Regions from separate parts of the Peribacillus sp. B2I2 genome, predicted to be linked through region 2. Evidence: riboswitches for the same ligand, from Rfam matches in the RefSeq annotation. Region 2 holds a riboswitch; each other region holds the start of a gene.
What was found. A riboswitch is a leader RNA that binds a small molecule or an ion and turns the genes downstream of it on or off. The one in region 2 is predicted to bind cyclic di-AMP.
Positions count from the first base shown of each region.

Region 1: another riboswitch for cyclic di-AMP. It lies ahead of ABIE66_RS04845 (APC family permease); the one in region 2 lies ahead of ABIE66_RS01320 (cation:dicarboxylate symporter family transporter).
Region 3: another riboswitch for cyclic di-AMP. It lies ahead of ABIE66_RS23780 (TrkH family potassium uptake protein); the one in region 2 lies ahead of ABIE66_RS01320 (cation:dicarboxylate symporter family transporter).

Region 1 is NZ_JBGCCB010000001.1:956,260-962,444, forward strand. It holds gene galU (UTP--glucose-1-phosphate uridylyltransferase GalU) at 1-255, opposite strand, end outside; gene ABIE66_RS04830 (DUF6044 family protein) at 402-2,099, shown strand; gene ABIE66_RS04835 (glycosyltransferase family 2 protein) at 2,115-3,137, shown strand; gene ABIE66_RS04840 (GtrA family protein) at 3,097-3,552, shown strand; cyclic di-AMP (ydaO/yuaA leader) riboswitch at 3,972-4,121, shown strand; gene ABIE66_RS04845 (APC family permease) at 4,261-6,087, shown strand.
Region 2 is NZ_JBGCCB010000001.1:243,817-250,001, reverse strand. It holds gene ABIE66_RS01335 (hypothetical protein) at 1-727, opposite strand, end outside; gene ABIE66_RS01330 (class I SAM-dependent methyltransferase) at 941-1,273, shown strand; gene ABIE66_RS01325 (class I SAM-dependent methyltransferase) at 1,179-1,760, shown strand; gene ABIE66_RS01320 (cation:dicarboxylate symporter family transporter) at 1,743-3,002, opposite strand; cyclic di-AMP (ydaO/yuaA leader) riboswitch at 3,174-3,324, opposite strand; gene ABIE66_RS01315 (efflux RND transporter periplasmic adaptor subunit) at 3,522-4,784, opposite strand; gene ABIE66_RS01310 (hypothetical protein) at 4,800-5,462, opposite strand; gene ABIE66_RS01305 (YegS/Rv2252/BmrU family lipid kinase) at 5,591-6,185, opposite strand, start outside.
Region 3 is NZ_JBGCCB010000001.1:4,781,362-4,787,546, forward strand. It holds gene ABIE66_RS23755 (ABC transporter permease) at 1-171, opposite strand, end outside; gene ABIE66_RS23760 (ABC transporter ATP-binding protein) at 168-893, opposite strand; gene ABIE66_RS23765 (TetR/AcrR family transcriptional regulator) at 1,013-1,612, shown strand; gene ABIE66_RS23770 (MFS transporter) at 1,659-2,906, opposite strand; gene ABIE66_RS23775 (hypothetical protein) at 3,309-3,500, opposite strand; cyclic di-AMP (ydaO/yuaA leader) riboswitch at 3,834-3,976, shown strand; gene ABIE66_RS23780 (TrkH family potassium uptake protein) at 4,145-5,482, shown strand; gene ABIE66_RS23785 (potassium channel family protein) at 5,506-6,162, shown strand.

The DNA.
Region 1 (6,185 bases), 710 kb from region 2:
TAGCAGATCATTTTGTCCTTTCTTTTGTAAAAGCATTTCAAGCTCAATGGATTTATCGAAATGATCTTCGATGGCACGTTTGTTTTTCCCTGTAACGATGATAATATCTGTAATCCCTGATTGTACCGCTTCCTCGATAATATATTGAATGGTCGGCTTATCGACAATCGGCAGCATTTCCTTTGGTTGAGCTTTCGTAGCGGGTAAAAATCGTGTTCCTAAACCGGCTGCTGGAATCACGGCTTTCTTTATCATAGCCCAGCCCCTTTTTAAGGTTCTTTTATCTCGCTTTTCGTTCTACCGTTCATTTTATGTGTTCATTGGTTGACCTATATCAAAAAAGGTTAAAATAAATTCCTGAAAAAGAATAGATTTACCATTGAAGCAAATATTATTGATATATGAATTTTGGTCAAGAGGTGTATATTTTGCCAATTGAAAATCAAGAGAGAAAACAAATCCTTTTTGCCTTACTTGTCATTGTTTTATATCTTTCCCCTTTATTCATCCTTGGAGAAAATGCGCATATTCGTGTACATGATAATTTGGATTCCAACATTGCCTGGTATAAAGTGCTTTCTGAGAGCGGTGAATTATTCGGTGCAATAGACGCCAAAATTCCACAGATTATGAATGGGCTGCCACGAAATGCGTTTGGCAGTGAATTCAGTATCATCGTGTGGCTGTATGCACTTTTCCCGACAATGGTTGCATATGCAATAAGCCAGGCATTAACAAGATTCATTGCTTTCTTTGGTATGTATATCCTATTAAAAAAACATTTGGTTACAGGGCGCCAATCAGGATGGATTAGGGTTGGAACATCCTTGGCCTTTGCCCTTACCCCATTTTGGCCATCGGGAATGCTCAGTACTCTTGGGATGCCGCTAGCCCTTTGGGCTTTTTTGAATATCCGCAGCAAGGACCATTCGTGGAAGAATTATTTGGTCCTTACACTTTTACCGCTTTATTCAAGCATCGTGCTTGGCTTTTTCTTTTTTCTTGTTGCAATGGGCTTCCTTTGGATATCGGATGTGATCAGGAAAAAAGGGTGGAATTTAAGGTTTCTACTTTCAATCGTGTATATGACGGTCATTTTTGGTCTGGTCGAGTATCGGCTGGTCGCTTCCTTCATTTTTGATTCGGAGCCGAACAGCAGAGATGAATATTTTCATGCAAGGCTGCCGCTCGAGTGGGTCATCAAGCTTACTTTCAAAAATTTCGTCCTTGGACATACGCATGTCATGACTGTACATGCGCTTATCATTCTGCCGATTACAGTCTTTGCCCTTTATATCATTTTGACCAAAAAGCTATGGAGACAGGAAAAGATATTTGTTTTTTTGTTCGGCTTGAATTTTATGCTTTCCGCGTGGTACGCATTTTGGTTTTATAAAGGCTGGCTTCCTTTAACGGAAAGGTTCCACACCTTGGATACCTTTAATTTTGCCAGATTTCACTTTTTAAGGCCAATGGTGATTTACTTGGGGTTTGCCCTCGCGATAAAAATCATCTGGGAGCACAGCGATTATGCCAAGAAAACCCTTTCAATATTCATAGCCGTTCAAATTATGATCTTAATGGGTTTCAATGAAGAAATCACTCACAATAAAAAACCATCTTTTAAAGAGTTCTATGCAGAAAGTCTTTTTCAAGAAATAAAAGATCATATTGGCCTTCCACAGGAAGAATATCGGGTAGCGAGCATTGGCCTACATCCTGCGATTGCCCAATTTAATGGGTTTTACACGCTTGATAGCTATAACAATTTCTATCCGCTTACTTACAAACATCAATTTCGTCAAATAATTGAAAACGAATTGGCTAAGAATAAAAACATCAAAATCTACTTTGATGAATGGGGAGGGCGTTGTTACCTATTTACCGATGAGCTTGGGAAGCATTATATGTTCAAGAAAGGCTCGAAGAAAGAGCTGGAAAATTTGGAACTTAATGTCGATGCGTATAAAGGGTTAGGTGGCAAGTATATATTTTCTGCTATACCAATCAACAATGCGAAGGAAAACGGGTTGGTACTAGAAAGGATTTTCACAAAGAAAGGAAGTATCTGGAAAATTCATTTATACAGAGTCACGTGAAAAGGGGGGAATATTGTGAATTCACCGATAGTAACGATTGTTGTACCTTGTTATAACGAAGAAAGCGTTTTGCAGGATACCATTTCCCAACTTTGTGGATTGGTGAGGGGTTTAGTCGAAGAAAAAGTTGTATCCGATAAAAGTAAAATTCTATTGGTTGATGATGGAAGCAAAGATCAAACATGGAAGATCATTTATAAAGAAACGATTAACAATGAATTTGTTCGTGGGCTAAAGCTTTCCCGGAATGCAGGTCATCAAAATGCACTTCTGGCAGGAATGTTTACAGCCAATGAAGCCTCGGATTGTGTGATTTCCATTGATGCAGATTTGCAGGATGATATTCAAGTCATCCCTGAATTCATTCGGAAATTCAATGAAGGTTGTGAAATTGTATATGGTGTCCGCCAGAAAAGGGACCTTGATTCATTTTTTAAACGAACATCTGCAACTGGTTTTTATAAATTGATGAACAAGATGGGGGTTAACCTTATCTATAATCATGCCGATTTCCGGCTAATGAGCAAAAGGGCGATCGTGGAGCTGGAACAGTTTGAAGAAACGAATCTTTTTTTACGGGGAATCGTCCCGCTCATTGGGTTCAAGACGGACTCTGTTTATTATGACAGAAAAGAAAGATTGGCTGGGGAAACGAAGTATCCATTAAAGAAGATGGTTGCCTTTGCGCTTGATGGCATTACTTCTTTTTCAGTTACGCCGATCCGGCTTGTATTATGGCTAGGATGTCTTTCCTTTTTCATTAGCTTACTCTTTGGGTCATACTTTTTATGGTTAAAGTTTTATGGACAGACCGAAACGGGCTGGACCTCATTAATTACCTCCATATGGTTGATCGGTGGACTGCAGTTGATTGCTGTCGGCTTGATTGGGGAATATATCGGTAAAATATATAATGAATCCAAACGCCGGCCTAAATATATTGTTGATCTGGATCTATTTAATCCGCTCGATTTAACAAAACGGGAGCAACTAGACAATGAACGGAACAGTATTGAAAAACTATCTAAAACACACTAATTCCTTTATCCGCTTTTTATTGGTTGGAATAGTCAATACAGCGGTTGGACTTTCCATCATGCTTTTTCTCATGAATGTTCTTGATTTATCTTACTGGATCTCCACCTTTTTCGGCAATGGTACGGGAGCTGTAACGAGTTTTCTGTTGAACAGGACATTTACCTTTAAAAGCGATATAGACTTGCGGAGAGGAGTTGCCCGTTTCTTTTGCGTCATCCTGATTTGTTATTCCGCCGCTTATTCTTTAGGACAGGCCATTGCAGAATCGATGGAAGGATTCGTTCATTTATCCATACAGCAAAATGTGGCTGTACTCATTGGAACAATCTTTTATACAGTACTTAACTATATTGGCCAGAAATACTTTGTCTTTAAGAAAAGTAATTTGAGACCAATTCAAGAAGGAAGGAACTAATTAGAGTGGATCATTGGGAATAATGAATAATGCCCTCTGATTGGATGGAAATTAAAGTTGACTATCCAAACGGGGGCAGATCTGTTTAGTGGGAAAGCGAATTAGTTGATTGACTAGAAAGGTATTCAGTTTCGTTTTTCGCTGTCTCCGGTGGCTGATGATTTTTCCTTTTGTGGACCGCCATATTGTTCATTGATCCGTTAATGCTTTGACCTGAAAATTTTCATCAGATATTATTTGTTTTTTTCTTCTTTTTTAGACATGTCATTCACCTCTTTCCTTCCTTCAATCATTTGTTTTGATGACTTATGTAATATACGTCATGAACAAAACCTCACTAACAATAAATTATTCTTTTTCCGTGTAAAATTTTCATTTACTTTTCCATTTCACGGGAGTATGATAATCAACAGTTTCATATTTCTAAATCGCTTAAACCTTATGGTACGGGGGACCCGTTATAGGGATTGTTTTTCAATCCAAGGGGTGAATCCTTTCAAGGTAAAGGTAGGGCTACTCTTAGGTCCGAATCCGACAGCTAACCTCGTAAGCGTTATATGAGAAGGAAGGTGGAGCTTGTCAGACAAAAAAATTGATGTCTACAGGTCTATTTAGCTATGACTTGTAGGCATTTTTCTATTTCGTCTTGTTTTTTGCAATAACTGGGGGAACATAAATTTATAACTAAAATATGGTGGTGAATACTTGATGTTATCTTCTATAAAGAGGTTCTTGATAGGGAGACCTTTAAAATCAAATGCACTTGGCGAGCAAAAGCTAAACAAAACTAAGGCTTTGGCCATCCTATCTTCTGATGCATTGTCTTCGGTTGCTTATGGACCGGAACAAATATTGATCGTTCTCATCACGGTCGGTGCCGCGGCATTCTGGTATTCAATCCCGATAGCAATCGGGGTATTGATCCTGTTAACGGCCTTGATCTTGTCCTATACACAAATCATTTTTGCCTATCCCCATGGCGGGGGAGCCTATGTGGTTTCAAAAAAGAATTTAGGCATCAATCCAGGGTTGATAGCTGGAGGATCCTTATTGGTCGATTATATATTAACTGTCGCTGTAAGTGTTTCTGCAGGAACGGATGCCATCACGTCCGCTTTTCCAGGCCTGCATTCATATAATGTCGGCATAGCCATCATTTTCGTCATTCTACTTACCATCCTAAATCTTAGGGGGGTTACGGAGTCGGCCTCTGTTTTGGCCTATCCGGTGTACCTATTCGTTTTAGCATTGTTCATCTTGATTGGTGTAGGAATATACCAGATCTTGACAGGTGGAGTTTCACCGGAATTGCACGCGCCAATTGGGACCCCGGTAGCGGGCATTAGTTTATTTATACTGCTAAGAGCATTTGCATCAGGCAGCTCCGCATTGACAGGAGTCGAAGCGATTTCCAATGCGATCCCGAACTTTAAAGATCCAGCCCCGAATAATGCTGCAAAAACTTTAATAGCGATGGGGTCCTTACTAGCTGTATTATTTTCGGGAATCGTATTCTTAGCCTATTATTTAAGCATTGTTCCCAGCGCAGAGGTCACGGTCGTCTCGCAGATTGCTGAAGAAATCTTTGGACGGAATTTCATGTATTTCTTCATTCAAGGTACGACTGCATTGATCTTGATACTGGCCGCAAATACTGGCTATTCGGCATTCCCGCTGCTTGCGGTAAATCTTGCAAAGGATAAATTCATACCAAGGGCGTTTACGATTAGAGGGGACCGATTAGGATATTCCAATGGAATTATCATACTGGGGCTTGCGTCCATCATCTTAATAGTCGCATTTAAAGGACATACAGAAAATCTAATTCCCCTTTATGCTGTAGGGGTATTTATACCATTTACGCTGTCCCAGACCGGGATGATCGTTAAATGGCTCCGCGAAAAGCCAAAAGGCTGGGTGGTTAAATTAACCATTAATTCAATTGGTGCCATTATTAGCCTGGTCGTCACGATGATATTCTTTTTAACCAAATTTACGCAGGTATGGTCTGTTTTGATTTTTTTACCAATCATCATTTTAATTTTTCATCGAATAAGAAAGCATTATGAAGCAGTTGGTGACCAACTGAGGATTACAACTTGTGAGCCCATCTTACCAATAGAAGGGAATATCATTCTTGTCCCTGTGGCGGGTATAACTCATGTGGTTGAGAATTCCTTAAATTATGCTAAATCTCTTTCAGCAAATCAGATCATTGCCGTTTATGTTGCTTTTGAAAGAGAAGATGAAAAGAAATTCGAAGAAAAATGGAAAAAGTGGCAGCCTGATGTTAGACTCGTCACACTGAACTCTTATTACAGAAGCATCATTCAGCCATTAACTAAGTTTGTGGATACAGTTGAACATAAGGCGAGTGAATCTAACTATAAAGTTACAGTGATCATCCCGCAATTCATTCCGAAGAAGGGATGGCACAATATTCTTCATAACCAATCAAGTTTACTGATCCGTGCCTACTTACTTTATAGAAGAAATGTAGTTATTACGACAGTGCCATATCATTTGAAGAAGTAATTTAAGAATAGAAGCAGACCTTGATCAGGTTTGCTCAGACTGTAGGTAAATTCGAAGAAAGCGAATTTGCCTACAGTTTTTTTCTTTAAAAAACGTTC
Region 2 (6,185 bases):
ACGTAATAAAGACATCCGGCTCCTTAATATTTCTATCCGAAAAGTCATCATGCATCTCATCCATATTTAAATAATCCCCTACGACCCATGCCGGTATCTCAATCTTCGTTCTTGAGTACTTAACATGCCGAAAGGAAAAAATGAGCCCCTCTGCCAGAATATGAGCCAAAGAAGAAATCATTTCTGGAGGGATGGCCGTCAGTTCTCTTTTCTTTCTGATTCCAAGCCACGACCTCTCCACTTTTAATGGCTCCAGCTTTAACGGAATCAGGCTTCCTAACATCATATAATATGTCGAAAGAGAACGAAAATAAATTTTATTGAACCAGCCGTCATCCTGGGCAAGGTACACAAATTGATTATTCAATTTACGGTAAAATGGAGGTTCCAGATGGGTTTTTGCATGCCCTAAATATAAGAGTTCCGCTATTTCCCTGCCATCCAATTCATCCAGCCCTTCAGCTTCTTCAAAATCAATCCAACAGAAATCTCCATATGCCCGGACATTTTCTTTAACGAGCTTCGCAATATCCTCAGATGAAGCGCTCTCAAGCAGGACATTCAAATTGTATTCCCCACCATCGAATTGATGTTTCAATAATAAAATGGAATCCATGGTATATGGCAGCGAATAAACAAATTCGCGGAAATTGAGTCCATTAAAAAGGACAAACCGTTCAGAAGCCTGCATATGCATATATAAGATATCATTGTTATCACTCTTCATAACCTGATCCCCTCCGAGCTCTCAATCAATAATGTTATTTTATCAAACTTTTGGGTTTTCACGTAAGTTATATAACCCAGAATATTAATCATCATCAGCATCGTCTATATAATGTGAAACCCGTCTCTATATTCACCTATAAGGTCAAGGAACGAGTTCGACAATATCAAATATCTATATTATAGAAAAAATTAAAATTTGGAGGAATTGACGATGGATAAAATTGAAAAAGGTTTTATCAATAATTCTTTACATGAGGCCGCTTCACTTTATGCTGATGCAACAAAAAATTTTGATCTTTGGCAATCAGAAAAATATGCATTCGAAAAATATTTATATCAGGATGATACAATCCTTGATATTGGCTGTGGAACTGGAAGATCCACATTTGCACTGTATAAAAAAGGATTTCAAAGTATAACGGGATTCGATATAACACCTGCCATGCTTCATGAAACCGAAAAAATATCGTACGAATATAACCGATATACCCTTTATCCTTGGCGATGCAACGAAACTCCCTTTCAACAATTCATCATTCGATAAAGCAATCTTCGCTTTTAATGGTTTAATGAAAATTCCCCAGCGAAAAAACCGTACATTAGCTTTAAAAGAAATCAATCGTATTTTAAAACCAGAAGGCATTTTCATTTTCACAACACACGACCGTGATAAAAACGAATATTATATGAATTTCTGGGAACAAGAGGAAATTATTTGGTGTGAAGGTAAACAAGATGAGAGGCTTTATGAGTTTGGGGATATTTTCACATTCGGAAAGACACCTCAAAAAGATACTTACCTCCATATCCCAACACAACTTGAAGTACTTGATGGCCTTGAAGAAGCAGGGTTTACAGTCATCGAGACCTTTTACAGAAGTGAATTATTCCATGAAAGCGATGATGTAAACGTTTTCCCTTCTGATTGCCGCTTCTGGATGTTCAAAAATAAGGTACATTTTTTAAAATTCAAAAAAAAATCCAGAGTGGCATATCACTCTGGATTTTTTGCATTAAGAAACTTGTTCTAGTTCTTTATCGGAAGGAGGGTTGAATTGACCTTCCCATTTAGAGATGACGATTGCTGCAAGTGAATTACCAATAACGTTTACTACTGTACGTCCCATATCAAGAATACGGTCGATACCAGCAATAAATGCTAGACCTTCAATAGGAATACCAACTGTTCCTAATGTCGCTAAAAGAACTACGAAAGATACACCTGGTACACCAGCAATCCCCTTAGACGTGATCATTAACACTAGCATTAGCGTAATTTGCTCATACGCGCTTAAATCAATTCCGTACATTTGAGCGATGAAGATAGCTGCTAACGCTTGGTATAATGTAGAACCATCAAGGTTAAAAGAGTATCCAGTCGGAATAACAAATGTAGCAATATGTTTCGGACATCCCGCTTTCTCCATTTTTTCCATGATTTTCGGAAGAACAGCTTCTGAACTTGCTGTAGAGAACGCAAGAATCAATTCTTCTTTTAGAAGTTTAATCAACGTAAAGATATTGAATCCTACAAATTTCGCAATAAGACCCAGAATGACAATTACAAAGAAAATCATTGTTCCGTATACAGAAAGCGCTAACTTACCTAACGGAATTAAAGATTCCAGACCGAACTTGGAGATGGTCACACCGATTAGTGCAAATACCCCGATTGGAGCGAATTTCATGACCATATTTGTTAGGTAAAACATTCCTTCAGCTGTTCCTTGGAAGAAACGGAATACTGGTTTACCTTTTTCACCGATAGCCGCAATACTAAGCCCAAACAATACGGAGAAGAAAATGATCGCTAGCATATCGCCTTCTACCATAGCTTTAACTGGATTGGATGGCACAATGTGAACAAGTGTATCTACAAACGACTCATGCTGCTTAGTTTCTGCTGTATCAACATAAGTGGAGATATCAGTTTGTTCCAGATTATTCATATTTACACCAGCACCAGGCTGAATGATATTCGCGGAAATTAAACCAACAGCAATCGCAATCATAGTTACCACAACAAAGTATGATAGTGATTTAGCACCTAGTTTACCTACTGCTTTCAAATCACCTACACCCGCAACAGCAACGATAAGGCTTGATACAATGATTGGCACAACAATCATTTTAATCATTCGTAGGAAAATGTCACCGAATGGCTGTAAAAAGTTTTGAGCTGTCTCATTACCATAAAAAATGGCACCCACGATAATTCCTAGAATTAAACCAATGAAAATTTGGCTAGCTAAACTTAATTTAAATTTCTTCATATACTTTCCTCACCTTCCATAAAGTCTTTGATGCAAAAACATTTTGTCTCGGTAAGGGAAACAAGATACTAATAAAAGAAAGTAATTTTTCTTTTTTTGAAAAACTCTGTCTTTACGCCGAAAAAAAAGACACTTCATGTGTCGATTTCTTATTGGCGTGAATATTCACACATGTTCCCTTAAAGACGCTGACGAGGTTAGCTGTCGGGTTAGGAATTGGAAACACAAATGCCCTTTCATTTCTGAATTCACCCCTAGCGGATAATAAAATCCACAATAATGGGTCCCCCGTTCTTGGAATAAGATTAAGCGAGTTAACTTATAATAAAATATTATACTAAAAATGTTAATCTGTAAATATTTATTCGCATTCATTCTTGAAAAAACCTTAAAACATGTCTGAATATTCTGCCTTAATGACTATTGTACCTATAATTCCATTGCCCGATTTTATACATATAAGTTATATGGATATATAAATAATACCAAATTGCACCTCTCTTCTTATTAAAGAAGCAGTTATTTTTCCAAAATGCCAAGTAACAGATATCTTACTTTTTCCCTAGAGGTGAATTTCTTATAAGTTTTAGTTTTCACTTTTTCAAATTGAATTGGAGTAATAAAATAAGAATGGTTCTTCACTACCCTATTCGGTTCTAATAGGATGACGTCACCTACGGACGGTCCCTTTATGAGTTCTTGCTTTCCTTCAGCTTTAAGTCCTTTTGTGATGTAGTGTTTATCCACAAAGCCTTTTTTAGTCAACTTGTAGACATGCGGCTGTTTTTTGTAATGGACTGCCTCTATAGGAATGGAGGGTACACCCGCTTTCTCATTGGTTATTACAGTAAGATTGACTTTGGATCCCACCAACAAAGGTTCGGTTTCTTCACCTTCAGGTTCGATTAAAGCCTGAAATGGAAATCTGTTATCTTTTTTTATGGACGGCTCTTCTGCCGGATAGGAATGGATACGGCCAATCTTTCCTTTCAAAGTCTTTTTTGAGTCAGAAGAACTTGCTTTTATAGTCATGCCCACTTCAGCCTTTTTCATCTCCTCTTCGGAGAAATCACCTTCAATTGCCATATTTGTCGAAACAATGGATATAATGGGATTATTCAGGTTTTCATTGATATTCTTAACTACACCATCAGCCTCACTCGTCGTCACAATCGCGCTGGACTGCTCCTCAATAGACCTTAATTTAGCATCAAGCATTTTAACTTTTTCATTCAAACTGTTTTTTTCGAGTTCCTGCTTGTACAATTCTTGCTCAATATTACTTTTAATAAGGTCTGAAGAGCTTGTTGTTATATCGATATTCAAGTTTCTTTCCACTGAATCATCAATGACCGCCTTATCGGGATCACGGGTCAATGTCCCTTGATAAGACCTCAACTTCCCTAAGTATTGGTCAATCCCTACAATTTCTCCCTCAGCGGCAGCTTTCTCCGATTCTACATTCGCTTTAAGCGCATCAAGTTCGGTTGCCGTATACTCAAACAACGAGGAGCCAGCCGTTACCACATCACCTTCTTTTACAAGGAATTTCTTAAAATCATTCTTCTTGGTATCGAAATAGATATCATACTCTTCCAAAGGTTTAATTACACCATTCGTTTGAATGGTATCCGTAATTGTATCTTTTTTTACCATTGTCCAGTTTTCCACGAAAACAGTTCGTTCCACTTTGCTTTCCTTTTTTTCAATAAGGTATAAGTTAACGGTTATCAAAACAGTCGACGCAATAGAGACCGCTGCTATTTTCCATTTCCCGCTCATTCTTTTCACCCCGCCTTATACAAATACGCCCACTTGGATATATGCTAAAAAGGCTTTAACAAACCAAGTGGCCAGATAGAATAGAACAATCATTAAAAAGATCAAATAATTATTTCGTTCTGAAAATTCCTTTAAATAAAAATATTGCAGGGCAATAATAAGAAATTGAAAAATGGTGATTTCGCTGAAAAAGTGAATAAAGTAATCACTTCTGAGAAAATACTGACTGATGATTCCTAAAGAAAAAGGATTGGCATCGTTGCCTATATCCATTAATACGAATAGAGGAATCAATAATATTTTTTCCACCAATTGCAAACCAAAAATGATCATTTGAACGATGACTATTTTTATGTACGGGATATCCGTAACGATCCAAAAGAATAGAGCTGATAAAAATATGTATATGGAAGGGTGGATTATGCCTGCTATTATATTGCCGCTCAATATCAGCAACTTTCCTGCTTCAAATTCATTAACACCCATCTTCGTGATTTCTTTTGAAAATGATTCAGATCCAATGCCAAAATACCCCTCAATAGCAAATACTAAAAGACTAAGAAGATATAAAAATAGTAATTTCCAACCAAGTCGTGTGACTGCCTCTGCATTTTGCAGCTGATAACGACTCCGATTAGGCTCTAAAATGCCCTTTAACAATCTGACCTGGTACACCATATGTGTTCCTCCTGCAAAAAATGATATATCACCCTATATTTTATCTTATTTTGGAAACAAATGCAGAAATAAGGAATGATTGAAACAAAAAAAACACATAATCCTTACCCTCTATAATTAATCTCCCTCTAATTGGGAATTAATACTGATAAATGATGGTCAAGGACTTTAATTCGAGTAGGTGTTTGGCTATAGTTCTCTCCATCCATATCCACATCAAGTGGCCTCTTGGATTCAATAGTCAGGGTACTGGCCTGCACATATGTCACTCCAGCTTCCGAGCTCAGATTTTCTGTCCATGAACGTTTCATCGCTATTATTTCCAAAAATGCACCAAGGTTTGCGTTCTCCAAGATGGCAACGCCAAAGAGCCCATCGTCTGGACTAACCATGGGAAACGGCAATAAATTAGTACCGATAAAACATCCATTCAAGACCAAAATCATGATTGCTTTCCCTTCAATTAAATTCCCATCATATTCAAGTTTATAGGGAAAGGGGGCACTATCACCAATCGTCCTTACCGCACTTAATAAATACCCTATCTTTCCGAATCTGTTTTTTTCCTGCTCATCAATATTGCTTGAAGCTTCAGAAATAAGTCCAACTCCCCAAAAATTAGAAAAATAATCGTTATTGGCCTGCCCGATATCAATTGAACGAACCTTGCCATTTACTATTGCTTCTGCAGCTTGACGAACATTTTGAGGAATATTCAATGTT
Region 3 (6,185 bases), 4.5 Mb from region 2:
CAGAGTTTCATCACTACCTGTAACAACGATTTCCAAATCACTCGCTTCTGTATCGAAAATAAAATACATGAGCGTTAAAATGAGCAATGGAGCAAGGAAAAATAAAGCGAGTGTCCTCCGATCCCGGCGCATCTGCTGTATAATTCGAGTAACAAGAGAGGCAATTCTCATGATAGTCCACCTCCAATCCTCAAAAAAACATCATCAAGCGTTTCCACTACATATTGTGTTTTTAAAGCTGCTGGTGTTCCTGATGCGATTATTTCACCTTCACGGAGCATCGCCAGTTTATCGCATCGTTCCGCCTCATCCATCACATGAGTCGTGATGATGATCGTCTTATGATCTTCATTTCTTAAACGTTCAAGTTCCTGCCAAATGGATTGTTTCAGCAAAGGGTCTATCCCTACGGTCGGTTCATCCAAAATGAGGATCTCCGGGTTTTGGATGAGTGCTACCGCCAGTGACAGACGCCGTTTCATCCCACCGGAATAATACGCTACCCGAACGTTCAAATCATTCGTCAATTGTACGATTTCAGCTGCATATCGAATGCGTTCCCTTCGCTCCTTTTTCGATAAACGGTAAAGCTTCGCAAAAAATGCGAGATTTTCAGCTCCCGTCAGTTCTGTATATAAAGCATCGGACTGTGCCATATAGCCGACATCCATTAACAGTGCTTCATTTGGCACTTCATGATCAAGAACCGTGACTTTACCCGCATCGGGCTTAATCAATCCGACAATCATTTTAATCAAGGTCGTCTTTCCACATCCGGATGGACCTAGCAAGCCGAAAATCCCATTTTTTTCTATATTCAGGTTCAATGGCTGAATGACCTTTTTATGGTGAAAACCTTTAGCAATTCCTTCAATGGAAATAGCATTTTTCATTGTACACACATCCTTCCTCTTTAATTGACACGGTGTTGAGTGTATCATCATTCTAAGGTAGCATTTGGTCTAATACAATCAACATATTTGGAAAAAATGTTAAGTGAAGGAGACATTTCATGGGATCGATTCATGAGGATATGGTACATAAAACGAAACTGCAGATACAACATCATTTTATTGCACTCGTAGAGGCAGAGGGGTTCTCACATGTAACAGTGAAGAAAATTGCGGAACGCGCTAACATTAATCGGGGCACATTTTATTTGCATTATACGGATAAATATGAATTGATGGATCACTTACAGCAGGAATTGTTAAATGAACTTCAAACACGGATTACTGCCATTCTGCCGAAAGAGGCTTTTTTGGCTCTTCATCATCAACAACTTTACCCGCCCTTCGTAGCAATTTTTCAATTCATTAGTGAACATGCACATGCATTAAGGGCCATTCTTGGTGATCAGGGCGATCCTTCTTTTGCAAAAAAAATAAAGCGTGTATTCGGTGAAGTGCTGTTGGAGCGACTAATCAGCCAGCATCCAGCAGCAAAAGATGAGGCGTTTCGTAAGTATATGCATGCCTTCATGACATCAGCGATTTTAGGCGTGATACAGGAGTGGCTGGAGAATTGCGACGGCCAAACGGTGGAAGAAATGGCGAAAATTCATTTTCAAATCTTGAACTTCATCAGCCAAGTGCGGACATTCGTTCAATGAACTTTTTATAAGAGGCATGTTCCATTTACATGCCTTTTATAAAAAGTTACATCTTTTCCCCGGCATTCCCAACGGAATAATACCTGCTCTTCGAGACCTTCATACTAAGTATGGACAGTAAAATTGATACGGCGAACATGATCATGGTACCTGAAATGACCACCAACCTAATCGAAATGAAATGAGCTGAGACACCAACAATCGCTGTAGTCATGATGATCAGTAAAGCTTCCAACAAGCCAAAAATACTTCCAACCCTCCCCATAATCTCCACTGGAATATTATTTTGATAAAATGTTTGAAATCCTGTGTTGGCAAAAGCCAGTGAAAAGGCAATGATGAAAAATCCGATGGCGGCCATCGAAAAGGAATTTGAAAGGGCATAGATCACATAACCTATCGATACAAATAAAGATCCAAGTCCAATTAGGTACGATATTGGTATTTTATTGATGAATACCGCATTGACTATTGCACCCGCAATGATGCCTGCCCCGGCGATGCTTACAAGGAATCCGTAATCGCTGTCCGACAAAAGGAGCACGGCCTTGGCAAACACCGCTTCTTGGGAATCCATGGCCGTTTCCATTACTACCATACAGCTGAATAAGAAATAAATGAGCATGATATAGGAAAATTTCCGGCTGAAGTCCATGACGATGCCCCAATCCTTTTTCATGATGGTCCAAGACAGGTAATGACTGGATTGTTCAAGGGAACGTTCCCTTTCAAGATCGGGCATGAATAGAGTGATGATGCCGGATAATAATAAGGCAGCCGCGTTAATGTAAATGGCTAAAACGGGTGTACCGATCAAGAAAAGGAGACCCGCTATCGCAGGTCCAATCAAAAAAGCCCCAGAATCCATTAAGCTTCGTAACGAGTTAAATCGTTTCCTCTGTTCAATGGGTATTAATTTTGTTATATAAGATCTTGATGTCGTTCCGAACATGGCCCCTGCCATATTGATCACGAAGACAAGGGAGTAGATGACCCAAATAGAAGAAGTCAATGGCAGCAAGGCTATGAATACCGCTCGAAATAGGTCAAGTGCCACCATTAGATTTCGCTTATTTATCCGGTCGATCACGCTGCCTGCCCAAACATTCGTAAATATGGCAGCCATCGGTTTAACGATATAAAGTCCAGCTACCGCTAAAGCTGAATCAGTCATATCCAGCACGATTAAATTAAGTGCAATAAAATAAACCCATGCACCAAAGTTGGAAATCCCGATCCCGCACAATAGGATGGAAGGATATTTCCAAGCTACTAATGAATTTTTTAATGTCAACGCTTCTCCTCCTTAGAAAAAGAAATATAAACAATAAAAAAATCCCATCCCCAGGAAAGGCTTCTCGGGGGACGAGATCAATAGTGCGGTGTTACTACGCACCATAACGGAAGTTCCCGTCACAGCATCCCCTTCCCATACTGGAGAATTGCTTCAATTTATGCTTACTCCTTCCAGTTGACGGTGCTCTCTGATATGTGGTCATTCCATTTGCTTTCTCTTCATTACATCCAGATTCATCATTTTTCTAAATTTTAACATTATTGTATTAATAGTGTAAACGTCATAATTTTCAACGCAAAAAAACTCATTCAAAAATAAATGAGTTTAAAAGCAAAACAAGTTATGGATTTTTCGCTCTAGTTCCCGGATAGTACACAGGATGACATAATTTCAGTTGATTTACCTTAGAGAAAACAATTTTAACAACGGATTCTTTTTCTTATCCGTTATCCTTAACTCATTCATTATGATTTGATCCTCATGATCGGCTATCCATTTCCTAAGTGCATCTTTATCCTGGCATTGTGTTAAATATGTCTGTCCACCCTTGCCTGTAGCGTTAATAACATATCTATTGAACGTCTTCTCCATAATTGCCCGCCTTTTTTATAAAATGTTTGAAACCTTTAAATAAGAATGCCATACTTTTTTTCTTTATGATTTTCAAAAGAAAAATAATTTATTTATATTAGAAAATAGATTTGCAATGACATGTTCTGCTTGAAAGTATTGAATAAAGTACATCGATGTTGGTCATCATAATCGCCTTAATCGAACCTATCATAATGTGCTAACTAATATTTGTCAATACGTTTTTAAAATGTAAATAAAACGTAAATTTTCAGTCTTGTTAAAGAAATATTTTTTTACACTTTAGGGGTTTACAACTGCTAAATGATGGGAGTAGAATACGTTTATCAATTTAATGCATTTCGGCCAAAACTCAAGGGAATTGAGTACGGAGGACCCAATCATTTGGGGTTAATTCTGCCTTGCAGAAGGGATGAGATCAGCTCTTTCGCCATCCTACCCGTCAGCTAACTTCGTCGGCTAAAGCGAAGGAGGTCATAAGACCGCCTATTTCGGGAGCTTTTTTTGCACTCTTTTTGTGACAAAAAAGCCTTTCGATGTTTTCGCAGGTCTTTTTATTATGCTTTGAAAAAGATTTATAAAGAGGATTGATGGTTAAGATTTCATAAGTTTTACACAATATTTTTATAGGTAGGGATGATCATTTGATAAAAGCAAAAAATTTATTGGATCCGCCAAAAATCCTTGTACTCGGCTTTGCCATCCTGATACTTATTGGGGCCTATTTGCTGACCCTGCCGATTTCGACTGAAAATGGGAATGGCCTTTCTTTTCTGGATGCTTTATTCACATCAACCTCCGCTACATGTGTAACAGGGCTTGTGGTGGTTGATACGGGAACGACTTTCACCACCTTTGGTGAGTTGGTCATCTTAACACTGATTCAGATAGGCGGCCTAGGGTTCATGACATTTGCCACGTTTTTCTTTTTCTTATTAGGCAAAAAGATTTCTTTAAAAGGCAGGTTACTCTTGCAGGAGTCCTTAAATAATCTATCCATGGCAGGTGTAGTCAAGTTAGTAAAACGGCTTTTAATTTTCACGGCCATCATTGAAGGCGTGGGTGCCCTTATCTTATCAATCCGCTTTTCTTTTGACATGCCAGTCGGCAAGGCGATCTATTACGGGGTTTTTCATTCCATATCGAATTTCAATAACGCCGGCTTTGATTTAATGGGGGAATTCAGGAGTTTGACCCCTTATGTATCGGACCCATTCGTAACCCTTACCGTCGCCTTCCTCATCACGTTTGGCGGAATAGGTTTTATCGTAATGAATGAACTATACGAATATCGTGAAACCCATCGTTTATCCGTACATACGAAGGTTGTTCTGATGACTAGCTTGACCCTTACAATCGTAGGCGCAATTTTAATCTTTTTATTCGAGTTCGGTAATGCCAAAACATTGCAGCCTTTATCTTTCATGGGTAAAGCGTTATCATCTTTATTTCAATCGGTTTCACCAAGGACAGCAGGCTCCAATACGTTGAATATCCCTGATTTAACTCAACCTACATTACTGCTCATCATTTTCTTGATGTTCGTTGGGGCTTCACCCGGATCGACTGGCGGCGGGATTAAAACAACAACATTTGCGACGCTTCTTGGAACGGTTTGGTCACAGATTAAAGGAAAGGATGATGTAGTATTATTCCGTCACCGCATTTTGAATGAAACCATCTTTAAAGCATTATCCGTTACTTTCATCGGGGTCTTCCTCGTTTCAATCATTTCCATTCTGCTGACCATCACAGAAAGCGGAAGTGATTTCTTGATGATTTTATTTGAAGCCACTTCAGCATTCGCCACAGTGGGACTTTCAATGGGTTTGACTCCCGAATTATCACCGGTTGGCCGGATGCTTATCATTTTCACGATGTTTGCAGGCCGGGTGGGTCCTTTGACTTTGGCCTTTGCCATCGCAATGAGGCGTAAGCCAGATCCCTTCCGTCATCCAAAAGGGAAAATCATGATTGGTTAACCAAAACTGAAGGAGTGTAAATGATGGGAAAACGACAATATGCCGTGATCGGTTTAGGCAGATTCGGAAGTAGTGTGGCAGATAGATTATATACCGCTGGCCAAGAGGTATTGGGTATTGATATCAGCGAGGAAAGAGTCGAGAATGCGGAACTGAGCGTTACCCATGCAGTCATGGCGGATACCACTGAAGAAGAGACATTGAAATCCATCGGAATCCGTAATTTCGATTGTGTCATCGTAGCCATCGGAAATGATATGCAATCAAGCATTTTGACTACCTTGCTTTTAAAAGAGCTTGGGGTCAAAAAGGTCATTGCCAAAGCACTTAATAAAAATCACGGTCAGGTGCTCACTAAAGTTGGTGCCGACTGGGTCATCTATCCTGAGAGGGATATGGGGGAACGGGTCGCGAATCAACTCCTGTTCCCTAACATGCTGAACTATATAGAGCTGTCTAAAGAATACAATATCGAGGAAATCATCCTCCCCATGAGCATGAAGGGAAAAAGCCTCAGGGAACTTGATTTACGCGCAAAATATAATATCAGCGTCATTGCCATCGTGAGTAACGGAGAAATTATCATAGCACCGTCACCAGATCAGGATATCCATGAAAAAGATATGCTTTTGGTCGTTGGCAATAAAGAAGACCTAGCCGTCTTTGCAAATATTGAATAATCCGGCAGGTTCCGGCTCTTGCC